2 regions of the Paenibacillus sp. NRS-1781 genome follow, and region 1 is predicted to be linked to the other one. Evidence: predicted binding sites of a transcription regulator. Region 1 holds the regulator's gene; the other holds the start of a gene.
What was found. The regulator LexA, encoded in region 1, represses DNA repair genes until DNA is damaged. The targets are predictions, from matches to a motif close to CGAACATATGTTCG.
Positions count from the first base shown of each region.

Region 1 (15,647 bases):
ACTTATTCGAATCATAAGAGACATTCAGCACCCTGATTTTTGTTCAGAATCTAAAGGATAATGATCATACAGTAAAGATAAAGACACAATAGTTCAAGGAGGAGAATAGACATGAAAAAAGCTTTTATTGAATTTTCTCAGGGCTGGGATTTAAAGTGCCACTTATTATTGTACAACTTCCGTTTTACACTAGAATGTGGCACAAAAAAGAGGGAAGAAATCCTTCCCACTTTTCGCTTAAAAACAATCATTATCGTCTGCGTTGTCTATCATTTACACTAAACAGATTAACAGCCAATGCGTTACCTCTAGCACGTGCAATAGCTCTCTGATTTGAACGGATGGATAATCCTCTTCCTCTCACGTGACGTTTGAAATGTCTTTTACACATGATATCACCTCCCTTCACAAGAAATGAAGGTACGGATGAATTTTAGAAGTGTTTATGCTTACGGTTACGTTTGGAAATTTTGATGTTCAATGCATTGGTGGCTAGTGCGTTACCGCTTCTTGTTTCGGCGGATGCGGCCTGAAAGACTTTTACGACCAGAAATTTGTTCTTGCCGATACGATGCTTATACGTTTTGACTCGATTTTTGATCATATGCTTATCTCCTTTGCTAAGGTCTACTTTATTCATATGCCAGTAGCGCTAGCATGTATCGGCATAAATCTATTAAAAGCAAAAAGAAGCTATCACCTATGATTCTAATATTCAGAAACTAATAAAGTATGGAGATACAGAATGTAAAAAAACTTATGCTTACCTGTCTTATCTTTTCCCACTTTATATTGTAGGAGAAAGTTCCAGCAGATTAGCATAAGCAGAATAGTAAAGAATGAAGTTAGTAGGTATAAACCGTCTATCTATGGGCTATCAAAGGAAAAAGAATAGCTGTGAGAAACATTTTGTGTACATAATATCAATACAAAACCGGCTTGCCATGGGCAGCCGGTTTTGTTGTAGCGGAAGAATAACGGGGCTGAAAAATGAAAAATTAGTGGAAGTCCCGGAAGAGTCCTACAACCTTACCCAAAATACTGACGTGCGTCAGACGAAGCGGTTCAAAGGCCGGATTTTCCGGTTGAAGTCGAATATGATCTTTTTCCTTGTAAAAAGTTTTAACAGTAGCCTCGTCCTCGTCTGTCATGGCCACGACAATATCGCCATTATCGGCTGTCTGCTGTTGACGTACGATGACATAATCTCCGTTGGCAATACCAGCTTCAATCATGCTTTCTCCTACAACAGATAACATGAATATTTTATCCTCACCAACAAAATGCTGGGGAAGAGGAAAGTAATCTTCAATATTTTCTGTTGCTGTAATAGGCAGACCAGCTGTAACTTTGCCGACGACCGGAACACGACTAATTGAGTAATTAATCAAGTTGCTGTTATCCGATTCGTCTTGGCCGAGTAACTCGATGGCCCGCGGTTTCGTTGGATCACGACGAATCAGTCCCTTTTTCTCCAGACGATCCAAATGACCGTGAACCGTAGAACTGGAGGCCAATCCAACAGCCTCACCTATTTCGCGTACAGAAGGGGGATAACCCTTTAGACGCACTTCATTGCGGATAAATTCAAGAATGGCCTGCTGGCGGCTTGAAATCTTAGACATACCGTATCAACCCCATTTAGTAACGTTTGGGAAAATTATAGCATAGAACCTCCGTTCGTACAAACGTAAGTTCTAAATAATCCCTAAAAAACAATCGCGAACTTTTGTTCTCTTTTCTATTGAACAAAACAGATGTTCGTGTTATATTGTGAAAAACATAGGAACAAACGTTTGGAGGACGTAGACAATGATGAAATATAGCACATATCAAAGTATTTTTCCAATGAATTTAGAAAAGATGCAAAATGTCCGTAATGAGAGAGAGGCACAGCTTGTACGGCCCATTTCTAATAGTCTTCTGTCCAAACTTCTTATTCTGGTTACCGTTTTCTGGATTGCGGATGCAGGTGTGCTGACGGTATTCGCGGCCCCTTCGGTTTCTAATGAAGAGGTAACCAAACTTATTGTACAACCTGGGGATACATTGTGGCAGATTGCCTCCAATCATAAACCGGAACGAATGGATACAAGGGTATATATAGATGGAATTGTTCGGATTAACGGACTGGAAGATCGGGGAGTGCAGGCAGGCCAGCTTTTAAAGCTTCCGCATTTCTGATCTGTCACGATTGATTAGAGCTTGTCAGAGGACGTAATGAGGGAACCTTGACAAGCTCTTTTCTACATGTCAAAGTGTATTATATCTTTGCTTATATGGAGGGGACAGAATTTGGATATAGACAGCTTGGTACAGCGCATCAATGAATTGGCTCGCAAAGCAAAAGCCGAAGGATTGACTGAAGAGGAAACAACAGAGCGCGCCAATCTTCGGGAAATTTATTTGGATAACATTCGCCGTAATTTCCGGCAGCAACTTGATACGATTGAAATTGTGGACGAAGATACGTCGAAGGGAAATGGTGGGCTGACGCATTAATGTCGCTAAAGCGGCTTAGCCCGCGTAATTTGCTTTTCGTTTTTTTAAGGTATCTATTTTGGTATCTATATAGATTAGGATGGGTGGCAATTGTTTTTAAGCAATATATTTGGGAAGGGAATTGAGAGATGGCCCGATCATTTGAAAGAAAAGTACGCAAAAACACAGCGCATTTGAATAAATCGCGCAAAAAACAAGGCATCCAAACCATTAGTGGTGCCGGTTCTGCAATGGATATTTTCCGTGGACGTAATATTACCGTGCCAATCATGTTGGCTGGACTTGCAGTTCTGTACATGCTCATGAGTTATTTTTTGACTAAGACTGGCATGCGCGGCATGGACTGGCTTGTATTTGGCTTGTATTTGATGCTGGCAGTTATCTTTTTCATACGCCGTCCTTATTTGAAGGTTGGAAAGAGCACGCTGTATATGTTGAAGGGTGGCAGAGAGCGTCCAATGACGACAGAGGATATGAAAGCCATCAAGATTGAAAAGGGTTACGTAACGGTTGAAAGAAAAGGTAAGGGTGGCAACTTTATTTTTACAAAATCACTGGGCCGTTATGATACGGATGCCATTGCAGAGCGGCTTGAGAAGTTTGCGCTATCTAATCAGGTTCAAGTAGACAAAAAATAGCGACTTCTGTTGGTACGAATCGTTTAAATTGTTTGTGGACCTGTAGCCTCTGTAAATAAGGTCGCATGATGTTATTTCATATAACACATTGCGGCCTATTGATTAATATGGGCACATAATAATTGGAATGCTTGTAGGCTCAACATGGGAGAACAAGCGTACATATAAAGTGGAAAGAGAGTGGATAATTCAGATGACGATTCAGGCGGTAATGTTCGATCTTGATGATACACTTCTGTGGGATGAGCGTAGTGTAGAAGAGGCATTTGACGCGACGTGCCAGACAGGTTCCCTGGAAGCAGACGTTGATCCGAAGGCTTTGGAAGAAGCAGTCCGCAAGGAAGCGCGTGCTTTGTATGAGTCTTATGAAACCTTTAGTTTTACTCAATTGATTGGCATTAATCCGTTTGAGGGATTGTGGGCGAATTTTAAGTCAGGAGAGCAGCCTGAGTTCCGGCAATTGGAACAGTTGGCCCCTGCTTATCGAAAGGAATCTTGGCGTAGAGGTCTGCAACAGTTGGGGATAGATAATGAAGAGTTAGCGCAAAAACTGGCAACGCAATTTGCCTTGGAAAGACGCACCCGTCCCCATGTTTATGAAGAAACATTTGAGATTCTGGAGCAATTAAAGGGGAAGTATAAGCTTCTTTTGTTGACAAACGGCTCCCCTGATCTACAGCAGGAAAAGCTGGATGGGGTTCCGCAGCTAGCTCCATTTTTTGATGACGTTGTTATTTCAGGTTCGTTTGGTAAAGGTAAGCCGGACCCGTCTATTTTTCTACATGCTTTGGGGCTTCTCGGTATTGAGCCTGAACATGCTTTAATGGTGGGGGATAAGCTGACGACTGATATTCAAGGCGCTCTGGCGGCAGGTGTGCACTCCGTGTGGGTGAACCGCAACGCCAAAACCAATACTACAGAAATCAAGCCAAAGTTTGAAATTAAGCATCTTTCTGAATTGGATGGAATTATTCAATCGTTTAAGTAAGTGCTTTTCGGATCTTATTATAGTAACAAGCCCAAAAAACTCCCTCCGCTCAGGTATCTCAGAGCAGAGGGAGTTGCTTTATCCACTTTGGATGGATTCGTAATGTAGTATTATGCTTTAATAAACGATGGATCTTCAAACGGTTCGGCAATCCACCCATTTTCTTCGATGAACAAACGTACTGCGACGATCTTCTGATTTTCCATTAAGGTAAAGAAGTGAGGAATATTTTCTGGTACGGAAATAACGTCACCAGGTGAAAGCTCGACATTAAAATATCCGATTTCTTCAGGACCTTTAATGATGAAAATGCCTTTGCCTGCTACAATAGCACGGATTTCATCTTCGGTATGAGTATGAATTTGCTCAAACTTGGCAAGCAGCTCGTCTAAATTCGGCGTTGCTTCGGACAAGGTGATAACGTCCCATATTTTATACCCACGGCGGGCGGCTAAGTCCTTGATTTCGGCTTCAAAAGTGTTTAGAACAGCTACTTTTTGCTCATCTGTCAGGGTGAAATTTTCTTGCAGCACCCCGGATAGCTTGGAATCATCCCAATGCTCGTACAATACCTCTTGACTCTCCAAAAATTCACGGACCTTGTCTTCATCGCTAATTCGTACATTCGTATTGCGTATTAAGATTTCAGCCATAGGTTATCCCTCTTTTCCACTTGGTTTAATGTTGTATACAGAATATCATGTCTTGAATCGTTGTACAATATAGGTTTGAAACATTTTATGTTGCAAATGACGGTTCGTCCTATTCCAATATAAAAGAACACCGACCTAAGTGCGTCTCATTATGCTGCAAACTGTAAAAATGAATATCGAGAGTCGTTTTTGTGCAGAAGAGGCTGTATAAAACGTATGTTTTTACTTCAATCTATCTAAATGATACGGTTTCTGCTAAACTAGGATTTAACGTTTTGCGGGGGTGAAGAGATTTTGGATAAAGTTAGCTTACAGGATGCATTACAACGAAGAATACTCATTCTTGACGGGGCCATGGGCACCATGATCCAGCAAGAGGATCTTTCCCCCGACGATTTTGGCGGGGAAGAGCTGGAGGGCTGCAACGAGATGTTGGTCTTAACCAGACCGGATGTCATTCAAGGGATACATGAAGCATACTTGGAGGCCGGATCAGACCTGATTGAAACGAACACTTTTGGAGCGACATCCGTTGTTTTGGCGGATTACGATATACCGGAGCGCGCCCGTGAAATTAACCTGGTTGCCGCTAAACTGGCGCGTAACGCGGCAGATAAGTATAGTACTGCGGACAAGCCTCGTTTTGTTGTAGGAGCTATGGGACCGACAACGAAAACATTATCCGTGACAGGTGGTGTTACGTTTGCGGAGCTAATTGAGAGCTATGAAGAGCAAGCCTTGGCGCTAATTGAAGGCGGCGTGGATGCCCTGCTTTTGGAGACCTCGCAGGATACGCTTAACGTCAAAGCCGGAAGTATTGGAATTCGGCAGGCTTTTGAGAAGACGGGTATCGAGCTTCCCATAATGATTTCGGGAACGATTGAACCCATGGGAACGACTTTGGCAGGGCAAAATATCGAATCCTTCTGCATTTCGCTGGAACACTTGCACCCGGTGTCGATCGGGCTGAATTGTGCTACAGGACCGGAGTTTATGCGGGATCACATTCGCTCTCTCTCCGATATGTCCTCAGCAGCCATTAGCTGTTATCCGAATGCAGGTTTGCCTGATGAAAACGGTCAATATCATGAATCACCTGATTCATTGGCCCGTAAAATGGCCGCTTTTGCCGAAAAAGGTTGGCTGAATATTGCAGGAGGCTGCTGTGGTACCACGCCTGAGCATATCCGGGTTATGAGTGAACGTATGGCGCAGTTTGAGCCGCGTCCGCTGGAAGGCCATCACCCACCGGCTGTATCGGGTATTGAGCCTGTATATATTGAACAGGAGAATCGTCCCTATATGGTTGGTGAACGAACGAATGTTCTTGGCTCCCGCAAATTTAAGCGTTTGATCGTGGAGGGCAAATATGAAGAGGCATCTGAAATTGCCCGTGCTCAGGTAAAGAGTGGGGCACATGTCATTGATATTTGTGTACAGGACCCGGACCGCGATGAAATGACGGATATGGAAGCCTTTTTGAAGCTGGTTGTGAATAAGGTAAAAGTCCCTCTCGTGATTGATACCACGGATATCGAGGTTATTGATACCGCCTTGCAATATTCGCAAGGGAAGGCGATCATTAACTCCATTAATTTGGAGGATGGCGAAGAGAAATTTGAGAAAATGGCACCTCTTATTCATAAATACGGCGCGGCTGTTGTTGTTGGAACCATTGATGAACGTGGTCAGGCTATTTCTCGTGAGGATAAGCTTGAAGTGGCCAAACGCTCTTATGATCTGCTGGTGAACCGTTACGGTCTGGCACCCGAGGATCTTATTTTTGATACCCTCGTATTTCCCGTGGGAACAGGTGATGAGCAGTACATCGGTTCAGCCAAGGAAACGATTGAGGGGATTCGGATTATTAAAGAGGCACTTCCAGGGGTTCACACCATTCTGGGTATCAGTAACGTGTCCTTTGGCTTACCGGAGGCGGGTCGTGAAGTGCTCAATTCCGTTTATCTATACGAATGTACCAAAGCAGGCTTGGACTATGCGATTGTAAATACGGAGAAGCTCGAACGTTATGCTTCGATACCCGAGCATGAACGGAAGCTCGCCGAAGACCTGATTTATAAAACGAACGACGATACTTTATCCGCTTTTGTAGCTGCTTTCCGTAATAAGAAAGTGGAGAAAAAAGAGAAGGTGTCCAATCTCTCGCTCGAAGAGCGGCTGGCTTCCTATGTAGTAGAGGGTAGTAAGGAGGGCCTGATTCCGGATCTGGAGCAAGCGCTTGCCAAATATTCTTCGCTGGAGATTATTAATGGACCGCTGATGAAGGGGATGGAAGAGGTAGGACGTCTCTTTAACAACAACGAATTGATCGTTGCAGAGGTGCTGCAAAGCGCTGAAGTCATGAAGGCGTCGGTTACTTTCTTGGAACCGTATATGGAAAAAAATGAATCCTCGGTCAAAGGTAAGATTTTGCTGGCTACGGTCAAAGGTGATGTGCATGACATCGGTAAAAACCTGGTGGAGATTATTCTATCCAACAATGGTTACCATATTGTAAATCTGGGTATAAAAGTACCACCAGAACGCATTATTGAGGCTTACCGTGAAGAAAAGGCCGACGCGATTGGCTTATCCGGTTTGCTTGTTAAATCCGCTCAACAAATGGTGTTGACTGCACAGGATTTGAAAAATGCGAATATTGATATCCCGATTATGGTTGGCGGAGCTGCTTTGACGCGTAAGTTTACGAAAAACCGTATCCGTCCCGAGTATGACGGCATGGTTGTCTATGCGAAGGATGCAATGGATGGTTTGGACATAGCTAACAAGCTGATGAATCCTGAGTCCCGCAAGAAAATGGCTGAGGAAATGGAAGCTGAACGGGAAGCGGAAGCCGCAACGGTTGTGGAAGCCAAGCCGTTGCCTAAACTTACCCGGGCTGTTCGCTCTAAAATCGCTCAGGATTTGCCCGTCTATATTCCGCCAGATACGGACCGTCATGTACTGCGTAACTATCCGCTCAATTATATTTTGCCTTATGTGAATATGCAGATGCTGATGGGGCACCATCTTGGATTAAAAGGAAATGTAGAGCAATTGCTGGCTTCGGGGAATCCGAAAGCGACTCAGTTGAAGGAAACCGTAGATAGCATCATGTTTGAAGCCGTTACGGATGGAATTATTCAGGCACATGCTGTATACCGTTTCTTCCCGGCGCAGTCACAGGGAGATCAGATTTTGGTTTATGATCCATCAGATGTGAGCAAGGTACTGCACACATTTACGTTTCCGCGTCAACAAGTAGAGCCTTATTTATGTCTGGCTGACTACTTGAAATCGGTGGAATTCGGAGTTATGGATTATGTAGGTTTTATGGTCGTTACGGCGGGTCATGGTATTCAGCAGCTTTCCACGCAATGGAAAGAAAAAGGGGATTATTTACGCTCTCATGCACTTCAGTCGGTAGCGCTGGAAGTGGCAGAAGGACTCGCCGAGCGACTTCATCATATTATAAGGGACAGCTGGGGTTTCCCGGACTCGGCAGACATGACGATGAAACAGCGGCATGGGGCTAGATATCAGGGCATACGGGTATCTTTTGGCTATCCGGCATGTCCTGATCTGGAGGATCAGGGGCCATTGTTCCAACTGTTGAAACCTGAGGATATTGGCGTTGAGCTGACGGAAGGGTTTATGATGGAACCGGAGGCTTCTGTATCAGCCATGGTGTTCAGTCACCCTCAGGCGCAGTATTTTAACGTCGAAAAGGTATAACACCTTTATCAGATGGGATAGCAAAGACCCTCCGAGCTTCGGAGGTTTTTTGCTGGTCAACAGGAAGAAGGTTAAAGTCATGGAATTTTATTTTCTTGGCACGAATGCAGGTGTGCCTACGATCCAGCGAAACGTGACGTCCATCGCACTCCGTTTGCTGGAGGAACGAAGAAGCATGTGGTTGTTTGATTGCGGCGAAGGAACTCAGCAGGAGATACTGCGTTCGCCGCTTAAGCTAAGCAGGCTTGAAAAAATATTCATTACCCATTTGCATGGAGATCATCTCTTTGGTCTGCCGGGCCTGCTGTCGAGCAGGGCGTATCAGGGAGGTACGACACCGTTAACTGTATATGGGCCGCCTGGCCTCAAGCAGTACATCGAATTATCTCTGGGCATCAGCCAATCCCGTATCAACTACCAACTACATATTGTGGAGCATACGGGGGGGCAGTTGTTTGATGACGGGCAATTCCGTGTGGAGTCGGCTCTGCTGGATCATCGTATTGACAGCTACGGTTATCGTATTGTAGAGATGGATAAGCCCGGCAAGCTCAATCAGGAACTGCTGGAGCGATACGGAATCAAGCCCGGCCCGGTGTATGGTAAGCTGAAACGTGGAGAAAGCGTAGAGGTGGAGGGTGGAGTCATGCTTCATCCCCAGGATGTATTGGGTGCACCGAAAAAGGGACGTATCATCACCATTCTCGGTGACACTCGACCTTGCCTGAATACCGTAGTACTAGCTCAGGATGCAACGGTTGTCGTTCATGAAGCCACTTTTCTGCATGAGCTGGCAGATACGGCGTATGAATATCATCATAGTACAGCGCTCCAGGCAGCGGAAGCAGCAAAAGCGGCAGGTGCGGGTCAGTTGATCATGACACATTTTAGTTCCAGATATAAAGATCAGGAGCAGCTCCAGCCTTTGCTGGAGGAAGCACGGATTGCATTCCCTAATTCATTGCTGGCGGAGCAGCATGTATTGTTACCAGTGCCCGATATTGGTTCATAAACGGTAGTTATAGAAGATAGACGTGTATGGGTGCCGGGGCTTGCTCCGGCGCCCTTGTTTTTCCTGTGAAATTATTTTCCGGGAAAGCGCAGGATGCGACAAGAGATGAGGACGACATATGGGTGAGACCGAATGAATATGTAATACCACATATGGAGACATGTCATATTTGGTTTTCTATATATCGAATTTTAAGGGGTTTGTATTTTGAGCAGGCTCAGGAAATACAGGAGATTTCCTTAGAAGACTAGGCATCTTCGATGGATTTCGACGGAGATGCAGCTTATTCCCTGGGAAAGCGACGGCTTTTAGCGAGGAATGGCACTATTTTGCACCGTTTACCAGCAATTCATGGACTTCATATGTATTTTTGACTTAAGATAGATAAAGTGAAATGGGGAGGCCGACTTATTTTATGACCTGAATGATTAAGGTGGTTAAATGAGAAGGTGAACATCATTCATGGGATGAATTATAATTTCAATGTTATGATGAATTGATTTGAAGTGCGGGAGGGAATTACGATAAAATCGTTACTGATTGATCTGGATGGAACATTGTATCATGGGGAACGGATGATCAAGGGTGCGGATCTGCTCATATCCCAATTGCGCACGAACCAGATACCTTACGCTTATGTTACGAACAATGCTTCACGCACACCCGAGTCGGTGGCGGAGCATTTGGTCGGTATGGGAATTGATGCAGTTAGCAATGAAGTATGTACTTCGGCGCTGGCGGCTGCACAATATGTTGCACAGCAAAGCCCTGGAGCACGTGTATATTGTATTGGTGAAACGGGATTACGTCAGGCTCTTACGGATGCCGGATTGCAGCTTGTGGAGGATCACCCTGATTATGTGGTGCAGGGGATAGATCGCCAATTTACATATGATAAGCTGGTTGCTGCTATGCGATGGATTCGGGAAGGAGCCACTTATATTTTGACAAACCCTGATCTTCAATTACCTTCACAAGATGGACTCATGCCGGGGGCAGGAACGATTGGAGCTGCGATTGAGGCGGCATCACAGGTAAAGCCCGTCGTCATCGGCAAGCCTTCAAGCGTGTTAATGAGCTATGCGCTGGATCGCTTGAACATTAGAGCGGATGAAGCTCTGGTTGTGGGCGATAATATGCTTACCGATATTGCGGCAGGTGCGGCGGCAGGTTGCAAAACAGCTCTCATACTATCGGGTGTTTCGACCCGCGCTAATATGGACGGACATATGCGTGCCGTTGGAGTAAAACCTGACCTGATATTTGACAATCTGGATGAATTGCAGGATTGGCTCCGGGAAGAGTTTAAGTAATAGTAAATATACATTTTAAAAAAATCTGCAAGAATCAAAAGTGATTTGCAGCTACGAAAGGAAAGATGTTGACATGCCGGAACTTCCTGAGATGGAGAACTACAGAACGCTATTGTCAAAACAAATTTTGGACATTCCGATTACCGGAGTGACGGTTAACCGTGTGAAATCCATTAATACCGAAGTGGAAACGTTTGAGAAGCAATTGCTGGGAACTACCGTTGTATATATGGAGCGTCGAGGCAAGCACTTGATTTTTCATCTGAACACGGGTGGGCGGCTCGTGCTGCATCTGATGCTGGGAGGACTGTTGTATCTGGGAACGGAGGAGCAGCGTCCTGATCGCACGGTTCAAATTGAACTGGATTTTAGTGGAGTAAAGCTTTATTTTATCGGGCTGCGCTTGGGTTACCTGCACCTGCTGACGGCTAAAGAAACAGAAGAGGCGATGTCTGAACTCGGACCTGACCCGCTGGATCGTCGTATGACATTAGAAAAGTTTACAGCATGTCTAAAGGGACGTCGGGGTATTTTGAAAACAACGCTGGTGAATCAGCATGTTTTTTCCGGTATTGGAAATTGTTATTCGGACGAAATTGCTTATATTGCCGGATTTACACCAGGTTCCAAAGTACAGAGCATCGTACAGTCACCGGAAAAAGTGGAAAAGCTGTATCATGCTACGCAATCCGTGCTTCGTGAAGCTACTGCGGAAGGCGGTTATATGGATATGCCTCTGATGGAGGGGGATACGCTAACGGGCGGCTTTGATCATCAGTGCCGGGTGTATGACCGTGAAGGAGAAGAATCTCCAAGTGGCGGGAAAATTGTGCGGGTTGAGCTGGCGGGAAAAAAAGCATTTTATTGCCCGGTACAGCAGCATGATGCCTAAACTGCTGATCGGCTCTCATGTTAGTACGCGAGGTGGTTTTTCCAAAGCCGCTGTACGTGCACGAGAGCAGGGTGGACGTTCTTTTCAATATTTTCCGAAAAATCCACGTAGTCTTAGAGTGAAGGAATGGAATGCTGCTGATGCGGCTGTCTGCAAAGCTTACTGTGTAAAGCATGAAATCCAATCTATTGGCCACTCCCCATATCCCGTTAATCCAGCTCACGGGCGCGAACGCGGACAGGAGCTTTATGAGCTGACAGTTGCTTCATTGCGAAACGATCTGGATATCGCTGAAGCCTGTGGCTCAAAGGGGATTGTCGTTCATTTTGGGCATACCCATGCGTCTGAACCGCTGGAGGGTTATCGAAATATCATTGTTTGTCTTGATGATGTGCTGGAAGGATGGCAGGGAAAGGCTAGAATACTGATTGAAAATCAGGCAGGGGATCACGGTCTGATGGGAACCACGTTGGAGGAAATGGTACAAATTCGCCAGTTGTGTCAATATCCTGATAGCATCGGCTTTTGTCTGGATACCTGTCATGCGTATGCGGCAGGATTGTGGAACGGTGGACGTGATGAGGCGTTGATCGAAAAAGGGGATCGTCTGGGCTATTGGCCAGCCCTGTGTGGAGTTCATTTGAACGATTCCAAATACCCGTATGGCTCTAAAAAAGACAGACATGCGCGTGTCGGGCAGGGTTGTATTGGTCTGGAGGGCATGTGTTGGATGACGGAACAGGAGCCAGTAAGGGGCATTCCTGTCGTTTTGGAAAGCGAAACGGGACCTGATGGGACACATCGCGAAGATATTCAAATGATCCAAAGCTGGCAGTTAAACGGTCTGAAGGATGATCTTCATCTTTGAGGCTTAAGAAGCTTGCATCGATGGGAAAAAGGAGGAGATGTTGATGCATTTGTTTATGGACGATTTTCGGCCTTGTCCTCCGGGCTTTAAGCTGGCAAGGGATGCGGAGGAGTGTTTGTTACTGCTTCAAGAATACCCGATTTCGGTGCTATCGCTGGATTATGATTTGGGACCGGGTCAGCCAACGGGGAAAGATGTGGCTGCTGCCATTGCAGGGCAGCAGTTGTATCCGCGTGAAATTTATTTGCATTCCTCCAGTGCGGAGGGCCGACGAGCCATGTATGAGCTGCTGTATGCCAATAAGCCGGAAGGAGTCACCGTGCATAACGGGCCGGTACCGGAGGAGCGCATGCACGAGATCCAAAAAGAGTCGGAACGATGAAGGAGCTGGGACAAAAGGAGGTGCGTCGCGCCATATGGGAGGGATGCAAGCTGGCTTTGTTTGTGTACACTCCCATGTGTGGAACCTGCGCGGCTACCCGGCGGATGCTGGAAGTGGCAGAGCATTTGCTCCCCGAAGGAGTCGTGGTGCAAAGCAACATTAACTATATTCCCGAACTGGTACAGGAGCACCGGATTTCCAGTGTTCCTGCGCTTCTTTTATATAACGGTGAGAACGGAAGTCCTGAAATCATTTACAAAATGGAATCTGTGGAACACTTGCTGAGCAGGATAAGGAGCGTGGTGGAATGATATCCATGAAGAACATCACATTGCAGCGGGATGAAAGCCGAATATTGGACGATGTGAATCTTGAAATACGGAAAAATGAGCACTGGGCCATTCTGGGGCGTAACGGCTCTGGTAAAACAACATTGCTGGAAATGATGACTGGGTATATGTTTCCGAGTCGTGGAACGGTCAAAGTGCTTGGGCAAACATATGGTCAATGTGACGTACGGGAAGTACGCAAGCAGATTGGATATATCAGCCAGACGTTGCTGGAAAAATTGGCTTTAAAAGATCCGGTATGGGAAGTAGTTGCTACTGGAGCGTATGCTTTTTTGCGTTTTTATCAGGAGATCCCTACAGAGACAAAGGAAAAAGCCGTATCTCTGCTGGAGGGGATGAATTTAGGTGCGCTGATGAATCATCCGTTGGGTACTTTATCTCAGGGGGAACGCAAAAAGGTTATGCTGGCCCGTTCACTGATGGCGGAGCCTCGTTTGCTGATTATGGATGAGCCTTGCGCCGGACTGGATCTATTTGAGCGGGAAAAAATGCTGGTTGAAATTGATCGGCTTCGCAAACGGGATTTGTCAGTGGTCTATGTAACCCATCATATTGAGGAGATAGTCCCCCTCTTTACCCATGTGGCGCTAATCCGTGATGGCAAGGTGGCAGCAGCCGGACCGAAAAAAGAGGTTTTAACGAAAGAATTGATTATGCACACTTATGAAGTTCCAGTTGAGCTGGATTGGGATGGCGAACGTCCCTGGATTCGGGTGTGCACTGGAGGGTAACGTTATTTTGGAGGAACTATACATGAGTAAAGATGTACAGGGTGGAACCGCTTTGTCATCGTCAAGATTTGTTTGCACTGCCAACCATGGGTTTGCACCTTATGCCCAGGAAGAGCTTAGAAGAATGTTTGGTTCTGTGAAAAGCACTATCCTTTTACCAGGTGAAATTTTTCTGGCTACATTACAATCGGATGCCAGTGAGGCAGTTGGGGCGATTACGGGTCAGCCGCCCATGTTTTTGCGTCACTTATTTCCTGTGCATTTTCAGGAGGAAGGTGCGGATTTGGCTCAGGTGCTGGAGCGTTTGGTTGCTTTTATCCGTAACCGCAGAGAACTGATAGACCAGCGTGTTGCTTTGCAGGTGCGTAAAGGAGCTGGCAGCAGTTGGACTGAAAACGCAGGTGCGCTCAAGCAGGCTTTGAGTGAGCAATTAAGTGATCTTCCTATGGAGCTTACGGTGCAGGGGGCAGAGGTTATTGTGTCCGTTTTTGCGGATATGGATACATGGTATGCAGGTGTGTCGCATCCACAGGACAATCTATCGGATTGGAGCGGAGGCGCAGTTCGTTTTCAGAAGGAGGACGGACAAATCTCTCGTGCCAAATTCAAGCTGCTGGAAGCAGAAGCAACGTTTGGCATTGATTTTAGCGCTTTTCATCAAGGGCTGGATATCGGGGCAGCACCAGGTGGGTGGACTTCCTTTTTGCTGGAGCGTGGACTCAAAGTAACTGCGGTTGATCCGGCAAAGATGGAGCCTTCGTTGATGAAGTATGCCAATCTGACTTTTTTACGTAAAAATGCGAGTGAGGTCAAATTCAAAGAAAATACATTCGATCTGCTGGTCTGTGATATGAGTTGGAGTCCCAAACAAATGGCGAGGCTCGTCACCGAATTGCTGTATAGTTTACGCAGTGGAGGTACTGCCATCGTAACGGTCAAGCTAATGCATAAAAAGCCTTTGGCGCTTATTCATGATGTGATCGCTTCGTTCGAGCAGTCCGGCATGCAGATTCAGCGGGCCAAGCAGCTATTCCATAACCGGGATGAGATCACACTGTATATGATCAAGTATGGAAAATAATGCTTTACAATCGATATAGGTGTGCTATATAATAAACCCAAATTGTTTCTTAAAAATAGTATAACCACGTATAAATAAAGGGAAAGCATCCCGCGAACATCATTTTCATGGTGACATGAAGATTGTGTTTTTGCGGTAGGCTTTCCCTTTTTTGTGTTGTTTGCTTATAGAAGGGAGGTAGGAGAGAAATGAAAAAACAATCGAATTTGGAATACGGTTCGATCGTGGGTGAGCGTTACCGGATTGTCCGCACGTTGGGTACGGGAGGTATGAGCAGCGTGTTTATGGCAGAGGATTTGAAGCTGCCAGGTAAGCAATGGGCTGTGAAGGAGTCCATTGCGGACCCGCAAATGATGAAGCTTGTACGTGCGGAGGCAGAGATGCTGATTTCGCTGAGTCATCCACGATTACCGAGAATTGTTGACTTCTTCGAGCATCCGCCATCCGGGGCGGTATATCTGGTTATGGACTATATTGAAGGGATTACGCTGGAAGCGTACAT
Region 1 is NZ_JBITPI010000063.1:80,495-96,141, forward strand. Features, by position in the region: gene ACIFO6_RS21620 (hypothetical protein) at 112-282, shown strand; gene ACIFO6_RS21625 (hypothetical protein) at 434-604, opposite strand; gene lexA (transcriptional repressor LexA) at 999-1,625, opposite strand; gene ACIFO6_RS21635 (LysM peptidoglycan-binding domain-containing protein) at 1,816-2,184, shown strand; gene ACIFO6_RS21640 (DUF896 domain-containing protein) at 2,296-2,502, shown strand; gene ACIFO6_RS21645 (hypothetical protein) at 2,631-3,140, shown strand; gene ACIFO6_RS21650 (HAD family hydrolase) at 3,334-4,128, shown strand; gene ACIFO6_RS21655 (cupin domain-containing protein) at 4,239-4,781, opposite strand; gene metH (methionine synthase) at 5,076-8,516, shown strand; gene rnz (ribonuclease Z) at 8,596-9,528, shown strand; gene ACIFO6_RS21670 (TIGR01457 family HAD-type hydrolase) at 10,035-10,841, shown strand; gene ACIFO6_RS21675 (Fpg/Nei family DNA glycosylase) at 10,915-11,733, shown strand; gene ACIFO6_RS21680 (deoxyribonuclease IV) at 11,723-12,601, shown strand; gene ACIFO6_RS21685 (cyclic-phosphate processing receiver domain-containing protein) at 12,645-12,983, shown strand; gene ACIFO6_RS21690 (thioredoxin family protein) at 12,980-13,294, shown strand; gene ACIFO6_RS21695 (ABC transporter ATP-binding protein) at 13,291-14,064, shown strand; gene ACIFO6_RS21700 (SAM-dependent methyltransferase) at 14,087-15,145, shown strand; gene ACIFO6_RS21705 (serine/threonine protein kinase) at 15,334-15,647, shown strand, end outside.

Region 2 (15,647 bases), on a different contig from region 1:
GGGAGATGAAGTCGAAATTCCGACGCTGACCGAGAAAGTGAAGCTGAAAGTTCCAGCTGGTACACAAACAGGAACATACTTCCGTCTTAAGGGCAAGGGTGTACCAAAACTTCGTGGCGTAGGTCAGGGTGACCAGCACATTAAGGTGGTTGTGGTAACGCCTAGCAAGCTGAGTGAGGAACAGAAGGAATTGCTGCGTCAGTTCTCTTCGCTTAGTGGTGAGCAGACACATGAGAATGAGCAATCCTTTTTTGACCGTGTGAAGCGCGCCTTCCGAGGCGACTAAGCCAGGGTAGACTCGCGGAGCATCAACCATGAATCGGAGGGAACTGTTCCGCCATTGCGGAGTAGTTCCCTTTTTTTATGCAAATTCACGTAAACACATACATAACCATTTTTGTATAAACATATGGACTATTTAGCTTTAAACATGATGCATGAAAGGGTGAGTTCTATCAAAGAGTCACAGCCTAGGCAGCGTCGGGGGAAGTCGCTATTCAAGCTCAGAGGGCTGATTACGTTGCTGGTTTGTCTGGTTATGGCGCTGGTGCTCCTGCCTGTAACTTTGTTATTTGCCGAGAGAGTTGAGCATGAAACCGAAATGGGACTGGAGGAAAAAGCGATGTCCATCGCACGTACACTTTCCCATACGCCGCTTGTTATTAAGCATTTGCAGCAGTCTGATTCGTCTTCCTCCATGCAGAAGTATGTGCAGAAGGTTTCATCTGCTAATCATGTTCAGTTTATCGTAGTTATGGATATGAAGGGCATTCGCAAAACACACCCGGATCCCAGGATGATCGGCAAAGCCTTTGCTGGTGGAGATGAATACACTGCACTTCATGGTCATGAGAGTGTATCTGTTGCGAAGGGAACATTGGGCTTGTCCATGCGCGCTTTTTCTCCCGTATTCAGCTCGACGGGGAAGCAGCTGGGAGCGATTGTCGTCGGTATATCCATGCAAGATGTACTGAGGGCTCAGGGAGGCAATTACCGCCTTATTGCTATCGCCATTGGCGTAGGAATGTTAATCGGTGCCGGAGGGGCTGTTGTGCTGGCCCGTAAAATCAAAAATATGCTGTTTGGTCTGGAGCCACCGGAAATCGCACGTTTGCTGGAGGAACGCAACGCTATGCTGCAATCCATTAAGGAAGGCGTCATTGCGGTGGATGAATCCGGACGTGTTATGTTAATGAATGCGGAAGCGATTCGCCTGCTCAGGCAAGCGGGAATTGAGGATATCTCGTCTTCAGGGCAGGAGATTAACGCTTATTTGTCCGCTTTTCGATTACAAGAGGTTTTGGCGGCAGGCACTCCACGAATGGATGAGGACATGGAACTGGGGGGAATAACCTTGCTCACCACCAGTGTTCCGATCCGGGTCAAAGGGGGAATTGTGGGTGCAATTGTAACTTTTCGGGATAAAACGGAGGTAAACCAGCTTGCCGAACGTTTAACTGGAGTGTCCCTGTATACGGAGGCGCTGCGTGCACAGGCTCACGAATTTATGAACAAGCTGCATGTCATTATGGGGATGGTACACTTACGAATGTACGATAAACTGGAGCATTACATCTTGGATGCCGTTGAGCATCACCAAGTGGAGATTGGCTCGATTACCCGGCAGATAAGGGACCCAGTGATGGCGGGCTTTGTTTTGGGGAAATTAAGCCGGGCCAGAGAGGTGGGTGTGAGCTTCGAATTGACTCCGGGCAGCTATTTGCCTGAATCTGCTTGCACCCAAACCATTCATGAACTGATAACCATTCTGGGGAATCTGTTTGATAATGCTGTGGAGGCAATGGAATCTTTGGAGCACAAGCGGATTATCTTGACGCTTTATTATGAGGAAAATCAGAAGAACGGCTGTCTGACATGTGTAATAAGTGATAATGGACCTGGTGTACCGGAACCTCTCGTAGAGGCAATATTTGAAAAGGGATTTTCGACCAAGGGAGAGTCACGGGGAATGGGGCTTTATCTGGTAACGCAAAGTGTGAAAAGATTAAAAGGAACCATAAAGCTGATTCCGGCTGAGCAAGGGTGCTGTTTTCAGATTAAGATTCCATACACCATAATGGGGAATGATGAACATGATTAATGTCTTAATTGTAGAAGATGATCCGATGGTTGCCGAGTTTAACCGCAAATATACGGAGCAGGTGGAGGGCTTTCGATGTGGAGGCTGGGCTACTTCCGTGGAAGATGCCAAGGAATTTCTGGAAGAACAAGCAATTGATCTGATTTTGCTGGATGTGTATATGCAGAAAAGCAATGGACTTGATTTGCTGGCTTTTATTCGTGAGACAGGAATCAATGTGGATGTCATCGTGATTTCGGCTGCAAGCGATATGAACAGTATCAAAAAAGCGATGAATTTCGGCGCGGTGGATTATTTGATTAAGCCGTTTCACTTTAACCGTTTTCTGGAGGCGCTCACGGGTTATCGGGAGCATGTTAGTATCGTGCGTGAGCGTAGCTTGCTTTCGCAGGAGGAGTTGGATCGGCTGCTTTATCATAAAAGCTCGACTAAAGAGCTGGCCCGGCTACCCAAAGGAGTAACCAAATCCACGCTGGCCATGATATGGAACTGTATCCGGCAGCATGAAGCGATGCTATTTTCCACCGAGGATATTGCGGAGGGTGCAGGGATATCCAGAGTATCTATGCGGAAGTATCTTGCTTTTTTGACGGAAATTGAGGCACTTGCCATGGAAACCATATACGGCACCATTGGACGACCTGTTTATCAGTATCGAATTTTACCGCAGGCAGAGGAAATCATGGGCGGTTATATTTAAGCTCTCTTTTTGATTACTTTAATTACAAAAGTGAATGATTAGTTCTAAAACCAAATAAAGCGTTTTCCGAGGTGTAGAATGGAAGCATGGTCATCATTCTTCACTACAAGGAGGGAGCTTTATGGAAAATGCTACAAACCAGCCGGTCATTCAAAAGTGGCAAAAAGGGCGTAAAAATCCTGCAGACGGCATCAGGATGCTGGGCAGGATAAAAGTGGGGGTTATTCCGCTTCCGCTTTACGTCGTGATTGCGTTGATTGTATACGCAGCTGCGATTACACAGAGACTTCCGAACGATCTGCTGGGCGGGTTTGCTGTTATTATGATTTTAGGCATATTGCTCAGTGATCTGGGGGCAAAAACTCCGCTGCTCAAGCATATTGGTGGTCCGGCCATTCTGTCACTCATGGTTCCATCGTTGATGGTATTTTGGAACATGTTTCCTCCATCTGCGATGGGGGCTGTACACATGCTGATGAAAACCTCGAATTTTCTTTATTTTTATATCGCTTGTCTGGTCACCGGAAGTATTCTGGGTATGGATCGGAAGATGCTGATGAATGGAATTGTCAAAATTTTTGCCCCCATTATAATAGGCTCTATTGCAGCGGTAGCAGTAGGTATGGTAGTGGGTATGGCTTTTGGCTACAGCGCCTATCATACGTTTTTTTACATCATTATTCCGATTATCTCCGGCGGGATTGGAGAAGGGATTCTACCATTATCCATTTCGTATGGATTGGTGCTGGGCAAGGATTCAGCGGTATTCGTATCCCAGTTTATCCCGGCCGCAATCATTGGTAATATTGTTGCCATCATAGGTGCGGGTATTTTGAAAAAAATGGCAGATAAAAATCCTCATACTTCTGGTAACGGGAAGTTGTTGAAACTTGATAAAGAAGGGGGAAAATTATCTCCGGCGAGTCTGGAACAACCTGTTTCGTTTCCATTGATGGGTGGGGGGTTGCTGCTAGCCTGTACTTTCTTTATTGTAGGTAAACTGCTGGAGCCGTATCTTCATATTCCTGGCCCGATTCTGATGATTCTGGCTGCGGCCTTAATGAAGTGTATTCAAGCGATGCCGGCCCAGATAGAGCAGGGAGCTTTTCATTTGTACAAATGTATTGCGGCAAGTCTGACATGGCCGTTGATGGTGGGATTGGGTATTTTGTATGTGCCTTTGGATAGCGTGGTCGGAATTCTGACAATTCCTTATGCCATAACCTGTGCATCCGTTGTGGTTGCATTGATTGTTGCTGGATACTTCACAGGAAAATGGATTAACATGTACCCGGTGGAAGCTGCGTTGGTGACCAGTTGTCGTGGCGGATTGGGCGGTACGGGGGATGTAGCGATCCTGTCTGCATCGAATCGTATGGAGTTGATGCCTTTTGCGCAAATAGCAACACGCATTGGCGGGGCAGCCACAGTCATTTTAGCAACCTTGTTACTCAATTTATGGAGCTGAAAGTCTATACCAAAGCCTGATAATCTATAACAAATGTACAGAAAAAAATACAGACATGAAGGGATGGAGAGAAGCATGAGTAGTTTAACAGAAGAGATCAGACAATTACATGAGGGCGGTAAAATGGAGACCCAACCGAAGCAGCCGATTGCAAGCATGGAGGAGCTATCCAAGATTTATACCCCCGGCGTAGCTGAAATATGTATGGAAATTGCAAATGATCCAGCTAAAGCGTATCAATTAACGATCAAAAAAAATACAGTGGCGGTCGTATCGGACGGAACAGCGGTGCTAGGATTGGGAGATATCGGACCAGAGGCGGCTATGCCTGTGATGGAAGGTAAGGCGGTTCTGTTCAAACAATTTGCAGGTGTAGACGCATTTCCAATCTGCCTTAATACGAAGGACCCTGATGAAATTGTTCAAATTGTCAAAATGATTGCCCCTGCCTTTGGTGGTATTAATTTGGAGGATATCTCTTCACCGCGCTGCTTTGAGATTGAGAGACGATTAAAAGAGGAGCTGGACATTCCGGTATTTCATGATGATCAGCATGGTACGGCCGTCGTCGTGTTAGCAGGTCTGGTGAATGCATTGAAGGTATGTGGCAAAAAAATAGAGGATGTCAAAGTCGTATTTGCAGGTATCGGTGCGGCGGGTACGGCTTGCTCTCGGATGTTGCTCAAGGCGGGTGTACGCAATCTGATCGGCGTTGATCGACAGGGAGCCATTCATCGTGGCGTGGAATATAGCAATCCACATTGGACGGAGTATGCGAGCATGACCAATCCGTACAATTTGAGTGGCAGTTTATCCGAGGTGATTATAGGGGCCGATGTGTTCATCGGTCTGTCAGGCCCGGATTTACTGGGTGTGCAGGATATTCAGAGCATGGCTGCTGATTCTATCGTCTTCGCCATGGCGAATCCGAAGCCGGAGATTGACCCAGCCTTAGCAGTCCCTTATGTGCGTGTTCTGGCTACGGGCCGCTCTGATTATCCTAATCAGATTAACAATGTGCTGTGCTTTCCGGGAATTTTTCGGGGGGCGTTGGATTGTCATGCCTCGACAATTAATGAGGAAATGAAGCTGGCTGCCGGGCTTGCTATTGCTGATGCGATCAGTCCTGAGGAGCTAAGTGAAACTTATATCATACCTAATGTGTTTAATCCGAAGGTGGTCTCTAAGGTTCGTGATGCTGTCATTCGCGCTGCGTGGGAGACAGGAGTAGCCAAGGCAGGTAAAGCTCCTGCCGCTGCATTGCACCCGCAAAAGCTATAGTCTTCACAAACTACTTTCCAACCGTTTCAGCATACTAAACCGGTGTTGTTTGTTCCGTTCAGCCTTTGTGGGGAATATAAATCCGCGCCAATGAGCAGGATATAGCAAAGCGCAACTGTCTATGTTCTTGAACAGGAGGTTGCGCTCAATACCACACAGGGAGTTTTGGGGATGAGTGAAAAAAATATTTTGGCCTATTTCAAAAGCCCCGAGGAAGCACAAGGAGCAGCTAGAAAGCTGGAAGCTCTCCGGGCAGCAGATGTATCTATAGACCGATTTAGCCGCTATCCCCGACAGTCTATGGGCAACGCTGGATTACCTGTATTTGCGGGGCAAATTACCAGCTTGTCCTCACTGACGCAGGGAGTGGAGTTTACGGATGCAACTCCAGCGATACTGGCTGCGGCTGATCCATCTGCCAGCGGCATGAGTGACGGCGGGCAAGGTGGGCCGACAGGCCGCGATATATTGTTAACCGCTGTGGTGGATGAATCCATTCATCATCAGGCGATGTCTATTGTGGAACAAGCGGGTGGTATGCTATGAAAACGTTGGAAGGAGCTGTGACAGATGCCCACAAACAAACGGTTCGATAAAGTGCTGACCAAAACCGAGAAAATCAAGCGTGCACAATCTGCTAAAAATGAGGATGTTGAATTCTCGGCAGAGCAGGCAGATGCTCAAGATTTGGAAGCGATCCGGCGCGGTGAAGTAGCTGATCGTCGTCAAGAGCGCATCATAAACGACAGCGAGTAGAATTCAATAAGACGGGTCATCCCTATCATTAAATATGATTTGTGGGATTGCCCGTCTTATTTGTGTTTCATCCTCTTGTCTATTTAATTATCCGCTATAGGCTGTTGCGCTAAAAACAAGGGGACCGGAGACGAAAGCAGTAGTCGCAGGCGTTTGATTTTCAATAATCAGTTGATAGTTTTGCACGCCCAGAGGTGCAACATCTACCGTTTCGACATTAATGATAATGTTGTCGTCAAACAGATTAGTCTGTAGTCCGTAATAAATTTCCTTGCCAGCTCTCCATATACGTACAAGTGTTCTAATATTGCCCGCACCAACAAAACGCAAGCCTATGGATGCCTTTAATTCTACCCGATTGTTAACAGCTCCAGGAATAGTCGGATCAATAAATACGGAAGCAGTAGCAATCCCTAGTCCGGCTGGAGAAATAGGAACCGGAAGACTAATCCCATTGGTAATAGGTGTGATGACAGCAGCATTATAATCCAAAACGGTTTTGGCCATTATAAGTCACTCCTTCTTAGAATATACTATATTGTATGTACTAGAGTTAAGGAGGCTTGGACTAAAAGAGTGGGCAACATGCACAAGTTCTACAAAACATTTTGCACTTCGATGGTACTATCTTTTTTGAACTCCTATGCATGTATATAGTACAATATAGAGTATGCATGTGAAATGAGGAGGAAATGAAAACCATGTTGTGGCATGAAATTACAATACATACAACCGAAGAAGCCGTCGAAATGATTTCGAATTTTCTGCACGAAGCAGGTGCGGGAGGGGTTTCCATTGAAGAATCCGGTTCGCTGAACAAACCACGCGATACGTCCTACGGACAGTGGTATGATCGGCCCTTGAATGACATTCCTGAAGGACAAGCGACCATCAAGGGTTATTTTGCCGAAGAAGTTGAGATGGACAGCATCCGCTCGCAAATTGAGCCACGCGTCGAAGAATTGAGAACATTCGATATTGACCCTGGCGAGGTTCGGTATGAGCTGAAAACGGTCAATGAGGATGACTGGGCGAATGCCTGGAAGCAATATTTCAAGCCATTGCGTGTGTCGAATCGTCTAACGATCAAACCGACTTGGGAAGCCTATGAGCCTGCCAGTGAAGATGAAAAAATTATTGAGCTGGACCCCGGCATGGCCTTTGGCACCGGAACGCATCCCACCACATCACTTTGTCTGAGAGCGTTGGAGTCTGTGATTAAGGGTGGAGAGGAAGTCATTGATGTGGGCACAGGCTCCGGCATTTTGGCGATTGGAGCCGTGCAACTGGGAGCGAAGCATGTACTGGCTCTGGACCTTGATCCCGTAGCGGTATCCAGTGCGCGGGAAAATACCCATCTGAATGGGTTGGAGGATCGCATTACCATTAAAGAGAGCGATCTGCTGTCCGTGCTGAATGCGAGCGATCCGACGCTGGGTATCCAGTTGCCAGTCAAGCTGGTGGTTGCTAATATTCTGGCGGAAATTATTTTGCTGTTTATTGAGGATGTGTACAAGGCTCTGGAGCCAGGTGGTATTTATATCGCTTCAGGGATTTGGAAGAACAAAGAAGAGGTTGTCGAAAACGCATTGAAGGCGGCGGGCTTCGACATTGCCGAAACGTGCCGGGATGAGGATTGGCTGGCGTTTGTGGCGAGAAAGAGGTAACTATGGATTTTTTACAAAATATTTTTCGTGTGAAGTTAGAGGTTCTTCCTTTTTACTTGCTGGCTCTGATCATTTCTTTTACGGTGCATGAATTTGCGCATGCGTATTATGCCAATAAATTCGGTGACCCTACAGCCAAGCTGCTGGGACGCGTGACTTTAAATCCGGCAGTGCATATTGATCTGATGGGTATGTTGCTGCTGCTGATCGGGGGCTTTGGCTGGGCCAAACCGGTTCCGGTCAATCGCGACAATTTCAGTCGTCCACGTTCTATGGGGATTGTCGTGTCTGCCGCTGGGCCGCTGAGCAATTTGCTGCTTGCCTTTGTGGCTACCCTGATTTATGCGGTGCTGCTTCATTTTCAGGTGCTGCCGAATATCGAGAATCAGCGGGTGGCTCAGGCCATCAACTTGTTTATCAATTCACTGATTAGTTTGAATCTGTTTTTGTTTATTTTTAATTTAATTCCGCTGCCACCGTTGGATGGTTACCGGATTGTGGAGGATGTGGCCCCTACACCGTTGCGCCGCAAACTTCAGCATTTTGAGCAGTGGTCCATCTTTATTTTTCTGTTGATCCTTGTTATCCCGCAGGTGCGGGCGGTGACGATTGAGCCGCTGTATGTGCTATCCCAGACGATTTATGTACAGTTTTTGCAGTTCGCTTTTTACATCATCGGATTATTTGGAGCCTAACGGCTCCTTTTTTGCGGGTATGGACGGTAGTATAACAATTGGAGCAGCAACATACTGGTCATCCGGGCGCAAAAGATGATATGATGGTGCTTGGTGATTTATTCGGATATTGTACAGAACCCAATGGATAACAGTTATTTTCAGAATAGGTGTGAGAGACAATGCAGCGTTATTTTATTCCGGCAGAGCAGTTTCTGGAAGACCATGTGATCGTGGCAGGTGAGGATGCGCGACATATTGCCAAGGTCATGCGCGGTCGTAGCGGTGACAAAATTATAGTCAGCGATGGGGTATCGAGGGAAGCGTTGGCTGCGCTGGATACGATAGAACAGGATCGTGTGACGGCGACGATCGTCGAGCCGCTGGAGATGACCTCCGAACCACATGTGCAGGTCACCATTGCCCAAAGTCTTCCCAAGGGAGACAAGATGGAGACCGTTATGCAAAAATGTACAGAAATCGGAGCAGCGGGGTTTGTACCGTTTTTGTCCGAGCGTACGGTCGTGCAGTATGATGCCAAAAAGGAAGGCAAGCGGCTGGAGCGCTGGCGCAAGATTGTGAAGGAAGCGGCTGAGCAAAGCCACCGTAACCGGATTCCGGAAATTAGCGCGCCGATGACGTGGAAGGAGCTGCTGGCTTCTTTTTCGCAGTATGATTTGATATGCTATTGTTTTGAAAAAGAGCAGGGGCGGCAGCTACGGGACGTGATTCAGCCTTTGGCAGGACAATGGACGTCGATGGACAAGCCACGTGTTCTGCTGGTAGTGGGGCCGGAAGGCGGCTTCAGCGAATCGGAGAGCCTGGAGGCCGAGCAGGCCGGGGCGCAGTCTACGGGGTTGGGAAGACGCATTTTGCGTGCGGAAACCGCAGGTATGGCTGCATTGGCTTGCATTTTATATGAGTCAGGAGAAATGGGAGGGGTTTAATATGCCGTCAGTGGCATTTTACACATTGGGTTGTAAGGTAAACTTTTATGATACAGAAGCGATTTGGCAGCTGTTCAAAAATGAAGGCTATGAGCAGGTAGATTTTGATGAGCAGACAGCTGACGTCTACCTTATTAATACGTGCACCGTTACGAATACCGGCGATAAAAAGAGTCGTCAGATCATTCGCCGTGCGATTCGTCGGAACCCAGATGCCATTGTGGCAGTGACGGGCTGTTACGCCCAGACTTCTCCTGCCGAAATTATGGATATTCCCGGTGTCGATCTTGTGATTGGTACACAGGATCGCGACAAAATTATTCCGTTTGTTCAGGAGATTCAGGAGTCGCGTCAACCTGTGAACGCTGTGCGCAACATTATGAAAACGCGTGTGTTCGAGGAAATGGACGTACCTGATTTTGCTAACCACACACGTGCGTTTTTAAAAATTCAGGACGGCTGCAACAATTTCTGCACCTTCTGCATCATTCCGTGGTCGCGTGGTCTGTCCCGCAGCCGCGATGCCGCAAGCATTATGGCTCAGGCGCGTCAACTGGTTCATGCGGGCTACAAGGAAATTGTGCTCACAGGCATTCATACAGGCGGTTATGGTGACGACATGGACAATTATGATCTGTCCGATCTGCTGTGGGATCTGGAGAAGGTGGAAGGGCTGGCGCGTATCCGTATCAGCTCGATTGAAGCCAGCCAGATAGATGAAAAAATGCTCGATGTGCTGAATCGTTCCACCAAGCTGGTGCGTCATTTTCACATACCGCTTCAGGCGGGAGACGACACTGTGTTGAAACGGATGCGCCGCAAATACACAACAGAAGAGTTTTACAATAAAATGCTTATGATTCGCAAGGCGATGCCGGATGTGGCGATTACGACAGACGTTATTGTTGGCTTTCCTGGGGAAACGGACGAAATGTTCCGCAACGGCTATGAACTGATGAAAAAGATCGGCTTCTCGGAAATGCATGTGTTCCCTTATTCCAAGCGCAGTGGTACGCCTGCGGCGCGTATGGAGGATCAGGTGGATGAGGACGTGAAAAATGCACGTGTGCATGAGCTGATTGAACTGTCAGAGCAAATGCAGTTGGCTTATGCAGAAAAGTTTGTCGGTCAGGTGCTGGAGGTTATTCCGGAAGTTGCGCCGAAAGGGACCGAAGATAGCGGCATGCTTCACGGTTACAGTGACAATTACATTCAACTGGTGTTTGAAGGTAACAAGGATCTGGTTGGCAAGGTGTGCCGCGTGAAGCTGACGAAGGCGGGCGTTAATGAAAGTGAAGGCCAATTGGTCCGTGTTCTGGAGAATGGGTTGCAAACAGCTTTGTAAAAACAAAAAAACCTGAACAGGTATTAGAGATGGCAAACAAGGATTTCGCCTTTCCTTACAGGGAGGACGGAATCCTTGTTGCGCAAGGAAAGGGGATTACAGGATGGCAGCAAAAAAGGAAATTTCCGCCGGAGGTGTTGTGTACCGCAAACAGGGGGAGCAGCTTGAAATTCAACTGATTACCGACCGATACGGCAAGGTCTCCTTGGCTAAAGGTAAAATGGAGCAAGGAGAAACGATCGAACAGACAGCTTTACGTGAAATTCGTGAGGAAACAGGGCTGAACGGACGGATTATCCAGCATGTGGATATGATTGCTTATACGTATCAGCATCCTGAGTTTGGGGAAGTGGACAAGGAAGTCCATTATTTTCTCGTAGAGGCACTGGATGGGGATTTACAGGCACAAATTGAAGAAATCAAAGGTGTCGCGTGGCATATGCCTGAGGAAGCATGGCGGCTCCAGCACCAAGGCGGGTATGACAACAATGATGTCATTTTGAGCAAGGCGCTGTCCATGCTTGGAATTAACGTTTGATGATGTTGGAAGATATGCGATTCTCCAAACGTGTCCATACAGGTAAATAGCAGACTGGCAAGACAAGCAGAGAGCTGATCACGTTAAACAGGGTTTGGGCATGGGCGACCCTGGCTCCAGACTCAGCAGATATCCAGGCGGCTACCATTTCCAGCCCAGGGATCAGCGGCATAAACATTAACGCCCCGCCTACGTTCAGCAGTACATGGGACCAGGCCACAAATTTGCCGGATACGCTGCCGCCTACAGCCGCTATGAGAGCCGTCACGCAGGTGCCAACGTTGGAGCCAATGACGATGGCGATACCCACATCGGCTGGCAAAGCTCCCGCAGCCGCAAGGCTGATCGCCATGCCAATAACAGCGGCGCTGCTGTGAACCAGTGCGGTCAGGCAGGCCCCGGCAGCGAAGGCCCACCACATATTGGCCGCAGCGTGGTCCAGAAACCAGCGGAACAGCCCGGCCTGCTCAATCCACGGGCCGACTGTTTGCATCACGCGGATACCCGCAAGGATCAGCGAAAACCCGGCAAAGGCGAGGCTGATATATTGGACAGCCAGCGGACGACTGAGCTGAAGGGAACTGGATGGTGGCCCGGCAGACGCATACTGGCGGCTGGAGCCAGCCTCGCCCCACAAGACCGCGACGCTCCAGCAAAGCAGCGAGCCGCAGAGCAGCGGAACAGCCAGCTTGCCTAGCTGGAGACCCATTAGCTCGGTGGTCAGACAGGTACCAATATTGGTGCCGAGGATAATGCCGAGCGTACGGCCGTAGGTCAACAGCCCGGCGTTGACCAGTCCGATGGTCAGCACCGTGACAGCGGTGCTGCTTTGCAACAGGGCGGTAATGCCTGAGCTGAACAGCATGCCACGCCAAGGGGAAACGGTGGCCCGGTTCAGCCAGCGGGTGAGGAAGGGGCCAGCTAAATGCCGGAGGGCCGCTTCCATCAGCTTCATCCCGCCCAAGAAAATAAGCAGCCCACCGCACAGCGGCAAAATAACGTGTATAAACACAGGCATAGCCCCCTTTCTAAGGTTTTAATTGAATTGCGCTTATATCAGCATTTTGCATAATTTGATTCCCAACGCTTGAAAGAACAATATATAGACGGACTAAACCGTTTCGATCTCTATATTGCCGATTTAAAATCGATTTTGGGATTTATGCAAAATGCTCATGTAACAGCCTATGATTTGTCGAGGACAGCCATGACAAGCATGGCGGGCAGCAGCGGAGCGATTCATTTGAATCTGAAGAAGCGCCAGCGATGGTAAGATCAAATGAATCGCGGAGCCGCGCCCCATCGAACACCACGCTTTTAACACTTTGAGTAATCCAAGAATGGGAGTGAAGGACTTTGCCTTCAGTAATATTGGAACGCAGCCGCAAAAAAAGGCTGGAACACGCGCACCCCTGGGTCTTTAAAAATGAAATATCCAAGGTGGAGGGTGAGCCGGAGGCGGGTGATCTGGTCAATATCGTAAACCATCAGGGCCGTTATTTGGCAACGGGTTACTATAATCCGGCCTCACAAATTACGGTGCGTGTGATGTCCTACGAGCCGCTGGAAGCGATGGATCAAAGCTTTTTTGCCAAACGCTTCCGCGATTGCCTGGAGCACCGCGAACGTTTTGTGACCGGAGGAGACGCGTATCGGCTGGTATACGGCGAGGCTGATTTTTTACCCGGGCTGATTGTAGACCGTTTTGGCGACGTGTTGGTCGTACAATTATTAACGCTCGGTATGGATCGCCGCAGGGAAGAAATCAGGGATGCACTTGTTGAAGTGATTGGCCCTGTTGGTATATATGAGCGCAGCGATGTATCCATCCGCGAGTTGGAAGGACTGGAACAGACCAAAGGGCCTTTATATGGCGACTGCCCGCGTCATGTCGTGGTAACGGAAAATGGTTTGCGTATCAAGGTCGATATTGTAGAGGGCCAGAAGACAGGCTATTTCTTCGACCAGCGTGAGAATCGTGCGGCGATCGCTCCACTGATGACGGGCTGGGGAGGACGTAGCGGAATTACGTTGCAGGAAGTAGCAGCAGAGCAGGGTGACGCTGGCACAGCGGTCATGAAGCCTGTGAACAGAAGCGGCAAGGTTGTGGAGTTCCCATTCTGGGATGGCGCAACTGTGCTGGAGTGCTTCTCACATACGGGAAGCTTTACGCTCAATGCCTGCAAATACGGTGCGAAAAAAGTAACCTGTCTTGATATTTCCGAGCACGCGATAGAAAGCGCACGGGATAATGTCAAGCTGAACGGTTTTGAGGAACGCGTCGAGTTTGTCGTGGACGATGCTTTCCAATATTTGCGTAATCAGGTTAAAGGCGTAGAGGAACGCACTACGCGAGCCGGGGGAAAAGGAGATACTTCCAAGCCGCTCACAGCAGGGGGCGGACGTACCTTTGATGTAGTGATTCTTGATCCGCCAGCCTTTGCGAAAACAAAGAATGCGGTCAAAGGAGCTACGCGTGGATATAAGGATATTAATCTGCACGGGATGAAGCTGGTCAATGAGGGCGGCTATTTAGTGACTGCAAGCTGCTCATTCCATATGCGGCCGGAGCTGTTTCTGGACACGCTTAAGGAAGCGGCGGCAGATGCCGGAAAAATCCTCCGTCTGGTGGATTGGAGAGCGGCTGGCAAGGATCATCCCCAAATTCTGGGCGTAGAGGAAGGCCATTATTTGAAATTCGCTATTTTTGAGGTGCGCAGTCGAACACAACTGTAGAATTTATAGATTGTTAACCGCATATTAAGGTAGCGGATCAAGTAGATTAGGCTCGTTTTATCCATAAATCAGTCCTGTAGAGAAGGCATACAACAAGCCTGCTTGCGGGACTGTTTGTTTTTTGAGGGAGGATAAAATGCTACAAGATGGCAAACGTACGTTCTTTTCTCTCTTGCCTCATATGCTATACTGTTGAATAGAATGTTGTTCGTTGGAAAGGAGGCCGCATCATGTCGGTCCGTTTGTTAATTGGCCGCTCAGGCAGCGGGAAAAGCGCGTTAATCCGTCGCGAAATGACGGCTATGCTACGCAAGGAACCGCTAGGTAAGCCAATGCTGTTACTTGTGCCGGAGCAATCGTCATTTGCTTCAGAGCATGCATTGCTTACAGAAGCCGAAAACGGTATTCAGGGGACGGTGCGCGCACAGGTCATGGGATTTCATCGTCTTGCCTATTTGGTCATGCAGGAAACCGGGGGTTCGGCGCTGGTACCTGTGACGGAGGAAGGCAAGAAGATGCTTTTATATAAAATTATTCGTCGTCGCAAGGATGAACTGAGCTTATTTAAGGATTCGGGAGACCAACTGGGCTTTGTGGATCGGTTAAATACGCTGTTTACAGAGCTGAAGCAGTATGGGAATGATACTCGGTATGTCCCGGAGCAACTGGAGCGAATGAATGCGGCGGGGGAATCCACTCCGATTTTACGCGGCAAGCTCAAGGACATCAGTCTGATCTATGAGGATTTTGAAAGAGAGCTGACGCTTCAATATATTGATGGCGAGGATACGCTGCGTATGCTGGCTGAGCAGATTGCTGAGTCGTCCATTGTACGTGGAGCGGATATTTGGATGGATGGCTACCGCAGATTTACGCCGCATGAATACAAGGTGGTGGAGCAGCTCATGCTGCACGCTTCTTCGTTGACGGTCGCACTGACTTGCAATCGCAGCTACGAGAGGGGACAGCTTCCGCATGAGCTGGATTTGTTTCATCCTTCGGCGGCTACCTATGTAAAGCTTAAAGGGATGGCGGACGAGCTGATGATCGAGACGCAGACACAACTGCTGCGCTCTGATCCGCTTCCGAGATTTAAGGACCGCCCGGCGTTGGCGTATCTGGAGGCAGAGTTTGAACGACGTGCGGGATATCGGAACCAGGGACGACCCATGCCGCAGCAACAGATGCCGGAGCAATGGAAAGATAAGCAGCCTGAAGAAATCAAACTGTATGCCGCAGCGAACCGACGTGTCGAGCTGGAGGGAGCAGTGCGCGAAATGCGCCGTCTGGCCCGAGATGAGGGGGCACGTTATCGGGAAATGGCTCTGTTTGTACGCCATATTGAGGATTATGAGCCGTGGGTGGAGCCGATATTCAAGCAATATGAGGTTCCGGTGTTTCTCGATCAGCGCAGAAGCATTTTGCATCATCCCT
Region 2 is NZ_JBITPI010000027.1:70,052-85,698, forward strand. Features, by position in the region: gene dnaJ (molecular chaperone DnaJ) at 1-286, shown strand, start outside; gene dcuS (DcuS/MalK family sensor histidine kinase) at 431-2,101, shown strand; gene dcuR (two-component system response regulator DcuR) at 2,094-2,801, shown strand; gene ACIFO6_RS11545 (2-hydroxycarboxylate transporter family protein) at 2,923-4,269, shown strand; gene ACIFO6_RS11550 (NAD(P)-dependent malic enzyme) at 4,345-5,550, shown strand; gene ACIFO6_RS11555 (hypothetical protein) at 5,722-6,096, shown strand; gene ACIFO6_RS11560 (YfhD family protein) at 6,121-6,306, shown strand; gene ACIFO6_RS11565 (hypothetical protein) at 6,394-6,813, opposite strand; gene prmA (50S ribosomal protein L11 methyltransferase) at 7,008-7,973, shown strand; gene ACIFO6_RS11575 (site-2 protease family protein) at 7,976-8,668, shown strand; gene ACIFO6_RS11580 (16S rRNA (uracil(1498)-N(3))-methyltransferase) at 8,830-9,594, shown strand; gene mtaB (tRNA (N(6)-L-threonylcarbamoyladenosine(37)-C(2))-methylthiotransferase MtaB) at 9,596-10,939, shown strand; gene ACIFO6_RS11590 (NUDIX hydrolase) at 11,043-11,477, shown strand; gene ACIFO6_RS11595 (Na/Pi cotransporter family protein) at 11,467-12,489, opposite strand; gene ACIFO6_RS11600 (hypothetical protein) at 12,565-12,750, shown strand; gene ACIFO6_RS11605 (class I SAM-dependent rRNA methyltransferase) at 12,834-14,213, shown strand; gene addB (helicase-exonuclease AddAB subunit AddB) at 14,444-15,647, shown strand, end outside.
Region 2: the regulator LexA is predicted to act here: its motif matches at 14,364-14,377, upstream of addB (helicase-exonuclease AddAB subunit AddB).